Regions from separate parts of the Acidicapsa ligni genome, predicted to be linked through region 1. Evidence: riboswitches for the same ligand, from Rfam matches in the RefSeq annotation. Region 1 holds a riboswitch; the other holds the start of a gene.
What was found. Region 1 has a riboswitch for fluoride ahead of OHL19_RS06090 (MFS transporter). Riboswitches for the same ligand answer to the same signal wherever they lie in the genome.
Positions count from the first base shown of each region.

Region 2: linked by a shared signal. The riboswitch ahead of OHL19_RS04335 (voltage-gated chloride channel family protein) and the one ahead of OHL19_RS06090 (MFS transporter) in region 1 are both predicted to bind fluoride.

Region 1 covers NZ_JAGSYG010000001.1:1,485,491-1,488,900, forward strand. The annotation lists gene OHL19_RS06080 (hypothetical protein) at 1-151, shown strand, start outside; gene OHL19_RS06085 (histidine phosphatase family protein) at 207-794, shown strand; fluoride riboswitch at 835-904, shown strand; partial or broken gene OHL19_RS23030 (ABC transporter permease) at 1,287-1,385, shown strand; fluoride riboswitch at 1,546-1,617, shown strand; gene OHL19_RS06090 (MFS transporter) at 1,630-2,853, shown strand; gene OHL19_RS06095 (inorganic diphosphatase) at 3,309-3,410, shown strand, end outside.
Region 2 covers NZ_JAGSYG010000001.1:1,100,919-1,104,328, forward strand. The annotation lists gene OHL19_RS04330 (metallopeptidase TldD-related protein) at 1-85, shown strand, start outside; gene OHL19_RS04335 (voltage-gated chloride channel family protein) at 141-1,481, opposite strand; fluoride riboswitch at 1,494-1,564, opposite strand; gene OHL19_RS04340 (septal ring lytic transglycosylase RlpA family protein) at 1,631-2,446, opposite strand; gene OHL19_RS04345 (hypothetical protein) at 2,509-2,697, shown strand; gene OHL19_RS04350 (hypothetical protein) at 2,874-3,410, shown strand, end outside.

The sequences.
Region 1 (3,410 bases):
TCTCTTTCTAGCATTCAACATCAGTACCGCGTTCTCACCAACTGATACTCCTGTTCTAACCAGGTGGGCCAAGATTCTGATGATTGTGCAGTCTCTCATCTCTTTGACAACCTTAGCCCTACTTGCAGCTCGGGCGGTTAATATACTTTGACCGCACAAGCCAATTCTCACCCCGACCTAACATCAGTGCGCGATCGAGGAGAGTTATGCCCAGCCTTGCGTCTAATGAATCTACAGAGATTTGGTTAATCCGGCACGGCGAGACCGCCTGGAGCAGAAGCGGTCGACATACAAGCCGGACGGACATTCCTCTCACGCCGGCGGGTGAAGCAAGTGCTCATGCACTTCGCGAGCGTCTGAAAGGCATCCAGTTCGGAGGCGTTCTCACTAGCCCCTCACTTCGCGCGTTGGATACATGTCGCTTGGCGGGCTTCGCCTGGCAGGCCAGGATAGAACCCAATTTGAGCGAGTGGAACTACGGAATTTATGAGGGCAAGAGGACAGCAGAGATTCAAAGCGAGACTCCAGGATGGTCCGTGTGGACCGCGCCGATCCCGGACGGAGAATCGCTTGATCAGGTCGCGGCGAGGGCCAATCAGGTGATCGAGACGGCAACCGGCATCGGAGGACGGGTCGCTCTCTTCGCGCATGCTCACATTCTGCGGATTCTTGCCACATGTTGGATCGGAAATGTGCCTTCGCTCGCGCAGAATCTCATACTTTCCACGGGATCCATCAGTGTCTTGGGATACGAACGCAGTACCAGAGCCATAACACGCTGGAACTGTGTTTGATCGGGGGCTTCCATTGACGGTGGAAGCCCATTACCATAGATGCATCGACGGCGATGGATTCCGCCGCTAACCGCCTTCCGAAACGGATGGCTGATGACTCCTACCAATCTGGTAGGGTTCTGTCTCTCCTACCCAGCGCTAATCGAATACGTCACCACCGCCGTTCGTGGTGGAACGTTCCGTGCGTCTTCCAACGACGCGCAGAAACAGGGAGAGCCCTTGCGATCCAAAGCTGTCTTTGAGGCACATAACGTTATTCCTGGGCGCTTCGCCCTGTGCGCCATTGGGGCAAAAGCTGTCCGAGTTCTTCATCCGAAGAAAGAAAGAATGGGCAGGACGATCGATCGAGTTCTCAGAATTATCGGGGAAGGTACTCCGATCTCTGCAGACTCGGATGCCAACTCGTCACCCTCCCACGCCCCGAGCGATCTCGATTCTTTATATCGACCTCATTAGGTAGCCTGCGGCTTAGAATTCGCAACCCTTCACTACTCGGACCTCATCGAGGGTGTGCTTAAACCGTTTGTCTTTGGTTCCATCATCAGTACATGCGGCTGCCACTACGGAGTTGCCACGCAAGGAGGAACGCAGGGGCGGTCGAAGTACGACCCGCGTAGTAGTGACAGCATCGATATTTATTGTCGTGACCAGCTTCCTCATCAGTCGGCTCATGATCGGAATCTTCGGACGCTGATTAATTTGCTCACGGGAAGCTTGCAAAACGGGATGCCAGATGCGACCCTGATAAGGACATTTTTACGGCGAAGGGGTTCGCCGAAAACCGCTTCCTCGCGTGAGGAACGCTGATGACTCCTGGCATCCTGCTGGGAGACTCATGTCCGAATCCATTCAGGTTTCAGCTCCATCAAAGCTCCGCTGGCTTACGCGCAATGTCTTTGCGATAGGTATGCTGAGCCTCTTCTCCGACACAGGTCACGAGCTGACGACAGCGATTCTTCCGCTCTTCCTGCAGAGCTTTGGCGGCGGCGCCATCGCTCTGGGAACCATCGAAGGGGTTTCGGACGCGTCCTCCAGCCTTCTGAAGATGTGGATGTCCCATTACTCCGACCGCGTGGGCAAACGTAAGCCCATTCTCATCTTTGGCTATCTGGTAACAGCCCTGATGGGGTGCTTCGCGTTTGTGACACGTTGGTGGCAACTTGTCGCGATACGCGCGATAGCATGGATTGGACGAGGAGCACGCGGACCCGTTCGGGATGCTTTGCTCGCAGAAAGCGTCCCTGCCGAGGCGCACGGGCGGGCGTTCGGCTTCGAAACGGCAATGGATACCGTCGGAGCGATCCTTGGTCCGGCGATTGCCCTTTCTCTCATCGGCATCATCAGCCTCAGACACATTTTCCTGATCAGCTTTATCCCAGGATCCATCACCGTCTTGATCGCCATCTTCCTGGTCAAGGACATCGCCCGCGCTCCGCAGCCTCATCTCGAGATATGGGGATCGCTTCGCGCACTTCCGAAGTCATTCTGGCGCTACGTCTCCGCGGTTGGAATATTCGGTTTGGGCAATTTCGCTCACACCTTGCTCGTCCTCCGTGCTGTGGTGCTGCTCACTCCGAGGTACGGCGCGGTCACGGCGGGGAGAATGGGAGTTGCTCTGTACATCCTTCATAACGTCATCTACGCAGCCATCTCTTACCCGATCGGAGTTCTTGGAGATAGAACGAATAAGAAACGAATCCTGGCGACTGGATATGCGCTGTTCGGCCTGATGTGTGTCCTATTCATGTACAACACCACCAACCTTGTCGTCCTCGCCATCGTCTTCATCCTCGCCGGGATTTATATCGGCATCGTTGACTCGATGGAGCGGGCGCTGGCTGCCGATCTTCTTCCGCTCAGTCAGCGAGGGACCGGGTACGGCGCTCTCGCCACCGTCAATTCCTTCGGTGACCTTCTGTCCAGCATCCTGGTGGGCTTACTTTGGAACCGCGTCTCCTACACGGCAGGCCTAAGCTATGCGGCGGTCCTAACTTTGTGTGGCTCAATTTTTCTTTTTGTTTGGAAACCACAACGTTTCGATGGCTTCACAGGTTCTTGAATTCAATTCATCACGGAGGCGATTCCAATGCAGCAATCTGGCAAGACATCCTGGTGGAAGGTTCTAGTGGTAACACTAACCTTCAGTGCGCCATACGCAATCGGAATCTATCTCACGCTAAGAGACGCCATCCCTCTACTCGCGGCAAAGTGAACCGTCTAGGTAAGAGGCTGCTCGACATCGCGCCCCTCTACGAGCGGCGTGGAAGTGCGTGCCTCGGTTCAGGCACGTTTCGTCAATTCTTTCGAGACATTGTTCAGTGCACCATTCCGCCAACTGCGAACTCAGAGCTTCAGTGAAGGTTGCAGTCGCCGCGGAAATATGGTCTGCTTGTTATGGCGATGGAATCCGCCCTCGGCTTGTCCGGGACGCCTCCGAAATGGAAGGCTAATGACTCCTACCTGTGCGTAGGAGTGTCCTTTTCTGCTCCTGCCCACCTCAGCAGAAAGGACAATATGCCGGATTATCTTCGTTTAGAAATTGGCGACGAGTCTCCAAAGATCGTCACCGTTGTCATTGAAATTCCCCGCGACAGCACAAACAAGTACGAATACGAC
Region 2 (3,410 bases), 380 kb from region 1:
ACCGGCTTTGCTTTTTGACGATGTAACTGTTCGCCGGGCCAATGAGAAGAATGACAAGCTGCCGTTCTATCCGCCACCGAGCTAAAGAGCTTTGATTATGCCAGGCTGTTTTTGCAGCCTGGCATAACTGATTACTTAGATTAATCAGAGTTAGGCGGCGTTGCTTCGGCACGTATCTTGTCTAATTCAGATGTTGAAAGGCTATCCACGCCGTGCCTCCAGCCGTGTTTGCTGTGGCCCAGCCGCTGCGCTGAATAAATGCCAGCGTGCCCTGAAAAAAGATAGCTTGCTACGCATGCAATCACCGCATAACTCCCTGCTTCAACACCGAATAACTCAATCGCCATGAGTGAAGAGGCAATCGGGGTATTTGCTGCACCGGCAAATACTGCCACGAAACCCATTCCTGCAAGCAGACCGGGTGGCAGCGGCAATATCCACGCAAGCGCATTCCCCAGGGTCGCGCCGATAAAAAACAGTGGTGTGACTTCGCCGCCCTTGAAGCCAAAGCCCAGTGTTACTGCGGTAAACAGGAGCTTCGCTGCAAAATCATATGCGGGCAGATGTTGCGAAAACGAATCCACAATCATCGGAATACCGAGTCCGATGTATTTTGTCGTTCCTATCGAAAACACGGCTGCCGCGACAATCGCGCCGCCTACAAAAGGCCGCATTGGCTCCCAGCGGATTGTCTGCTTGCTCCACTTTGTGATGGTGTGCGTCAATCGTGCAAACAGCATGCCCACGAGTCCAAAAGCTATGCCGGCAGCAATCGCTGCGAGGAAGCCAATCCAGTTCATGGCGGGGATTTCTGTTACTCGATAAGCGGTATGTTGAACGCCCCAGGCATGGGTCGCGTAATCCCCTACGAACGAGGCTACAAGGCAGGGGAAGAGGGCGCTGTAGCCGACGCTGCCGATGGCCAGCACTTCAATGCCGAAGATTGCGCCTGCCATCGGCACTCCAAACACGGAACCGAATCCGCCGCTCAGGCCAGCCATTAGTAGAATGCGCCGGTCCCGCGCGTTTAGCCCGAGAGGCCGCGTCAACTGGTCCGCCAGCGAAGCGCCTGTCTGGAGCGCGGTGCCTTCGCGTCCGGCCGATCCGCCAAAGAGATGCGTGATCACCGTACCCAGCAAAATCAGCGGTGTCATGCGCAGTTGCAGGGTAGCTTTCGGGTCGTGAATCTCGTCGATGATGAGATTGTTTCCGCGCTCAACGGACTTGCCGAAGTAGTGGTAGAGCAGACCGACGGCGAGCCCTGCAACGGGCAAGAGAGCGATCATCCACTTGTGGCTTTCACGCACATCTGTCGCCCATGCCAGTGAGACCAACAGCAGTGCTGAAGCTGATCCGGCGAGCACTCCTACCGCCGCGGCAATCAATAGCCAGCGGACAAGGCTGAGGAATACGCGCACTTGTTCTAAACGCATGGGACCGGCGTTTGCGAGCGGTGCGAGACGAGCAAAGATTTTGGGCAAGTATCCTCCTACAGAATCGTAGGAGTCATCAGCATGCGCGGGTTGCGCAGCGGTTCGGGGCGAACTCCATCACCCTGAGAATGTACCCGTAGAGTACCAAGCGTCTTCGATCGGGTCAAACAAATCCTGCGGTTGAGCTATCGGCGAGATCAGTCCAGCCGTACCAGGTAGGCATCGCCTTCGACTGGCCTGATTCGCTTGGCCAGCATCTCTGCCGACTCTCGGTTATCACCAGCAGGACGAATTCTCACCCAGTATCCAGTTGGTCCGGAAAAATCGATTACCTGTGCCGTGTTGTACTCGCGCTCCAGTTGCTCATGCAGCTTCACAGCTTTGCCCTCGTGCTCAAACGCGCCAATCTGTACGCACCAGCGGCCGCCTACGTCGATTGATCGGGGGGCTTCATACACATCCACACGCACCGTTGCGAGACCTGCGCGATATACGCCTGTGGCCTTTGCCGATGCCATGGAAAGGTCGAGTGTGCGCCCCTGTACAAAGGGGCCGCGATCCGTCACGCGCATTGTCGCCGACTGGCCTGTCTTCTCGTTGGTCACGGTAATCAGCGAGCCCATGGGCAGTGTGCGATGCGCCGCGGTCATTACGTTTTGATCGAATACCTTGCCATTGGCACCAACCCGATTATGGTAGGGCGGTCCGTACCAGCTCGCTACGCCTTCTTCGGAATAGATTGGCTTGTGACTCGCCACGTATTGCTCGTCATCGGCCGTAACTACGCTCGGTGGAGGAGGTGCGGGCGCTGGCCTGTAAGACGGTTGCCGGGACTGAATCGGTGGGGGCGCGGGGGCGTTTGCTATGGGAGCGTATTGATGATGGTGGCAGCCTGCGAGCCCGGCCATCATGAGTCCGGTGATCATGAGTGAGGCAGCGCCCAGCAGCGCGGATCTGCGCCTTGTTTCACGCTGCGGCAGCATCTCTGCCACGGCATATTGCCGGGCACTCAACGCGCGGACCCTTCGCTCGTACTTGTACTCGAACTCGGGGCATCTGATTTAGGCGTGTATGGATGCAGAGTGTTGGCCAGCTTCTCCAAGTGCCCCGCCAGCAATCGCAGAGCGCCGCTCGACTCTCGCCTTACCTGTGGAACCACGACTCGGTCAACGTAGGCTACTGCGCTGCGAAGTTCGTAGGCAACGTCATCGACGGCCTCTTCGACACGCTGGCCAAACCCGCTTCCGTACGGATTTCGAGATGAAGCATAATCCTGCATATACGATGCGACCTCGCTTTAAGTCTGGGCATCGCGTGCGCTCTAGTCAATGGGTTTGGCGGCGAATCGGGCTTGCGGGGTGCCGTAAACATTACTCCTGCGCGGGGATTTCCGGAGCGGGCTACCTTTTTCACTTTTTTTACATCGAAAGGTGAAGCAAGATGAAAATGATTCCAGTGAAGCCCATCAAACTCAACGAAATGTTTTTCTCCACCGCTCCCACAGGAATCTCTGTGGTCCTTTTCGGTTGCCTCGTATTCAGTTTTGCAGCTCCGACGATGGCGCAGGAGGCGCATTTTTCCACGCCTGAGCCTGCCGAACTTGTGTCGCTGTATGAGGCATCCGCTGCCCGAGAGCCTGCTCCGCTACTGGTTACGGACGAGCAGCAGGCTGCACCCTCCAATACATCTTCCAATGCATCCGGCAATCTGCCGGATGAGCCAAAACCGGCGAATGCGCACACGAAAAAAGAGTGCCGCTTCATGCCTTGTCCGTGGCCGAATATGGATTGGTACAAGAGCTTTGTGAATGGGCCCCAGGTGAAGCCACTTACGCCAAAGGAAAAAGGCTGGCTGGCGCTGCGGAACTTCGTCGACCCGTTCAACGCTGTCACGATTCTTGGCGAGGCGGCCATCTCGGTTGGCGCGGATTCGCACTCTGCCTATGGCCCGGGTATGCCGGGTTTTGGACGATACGTG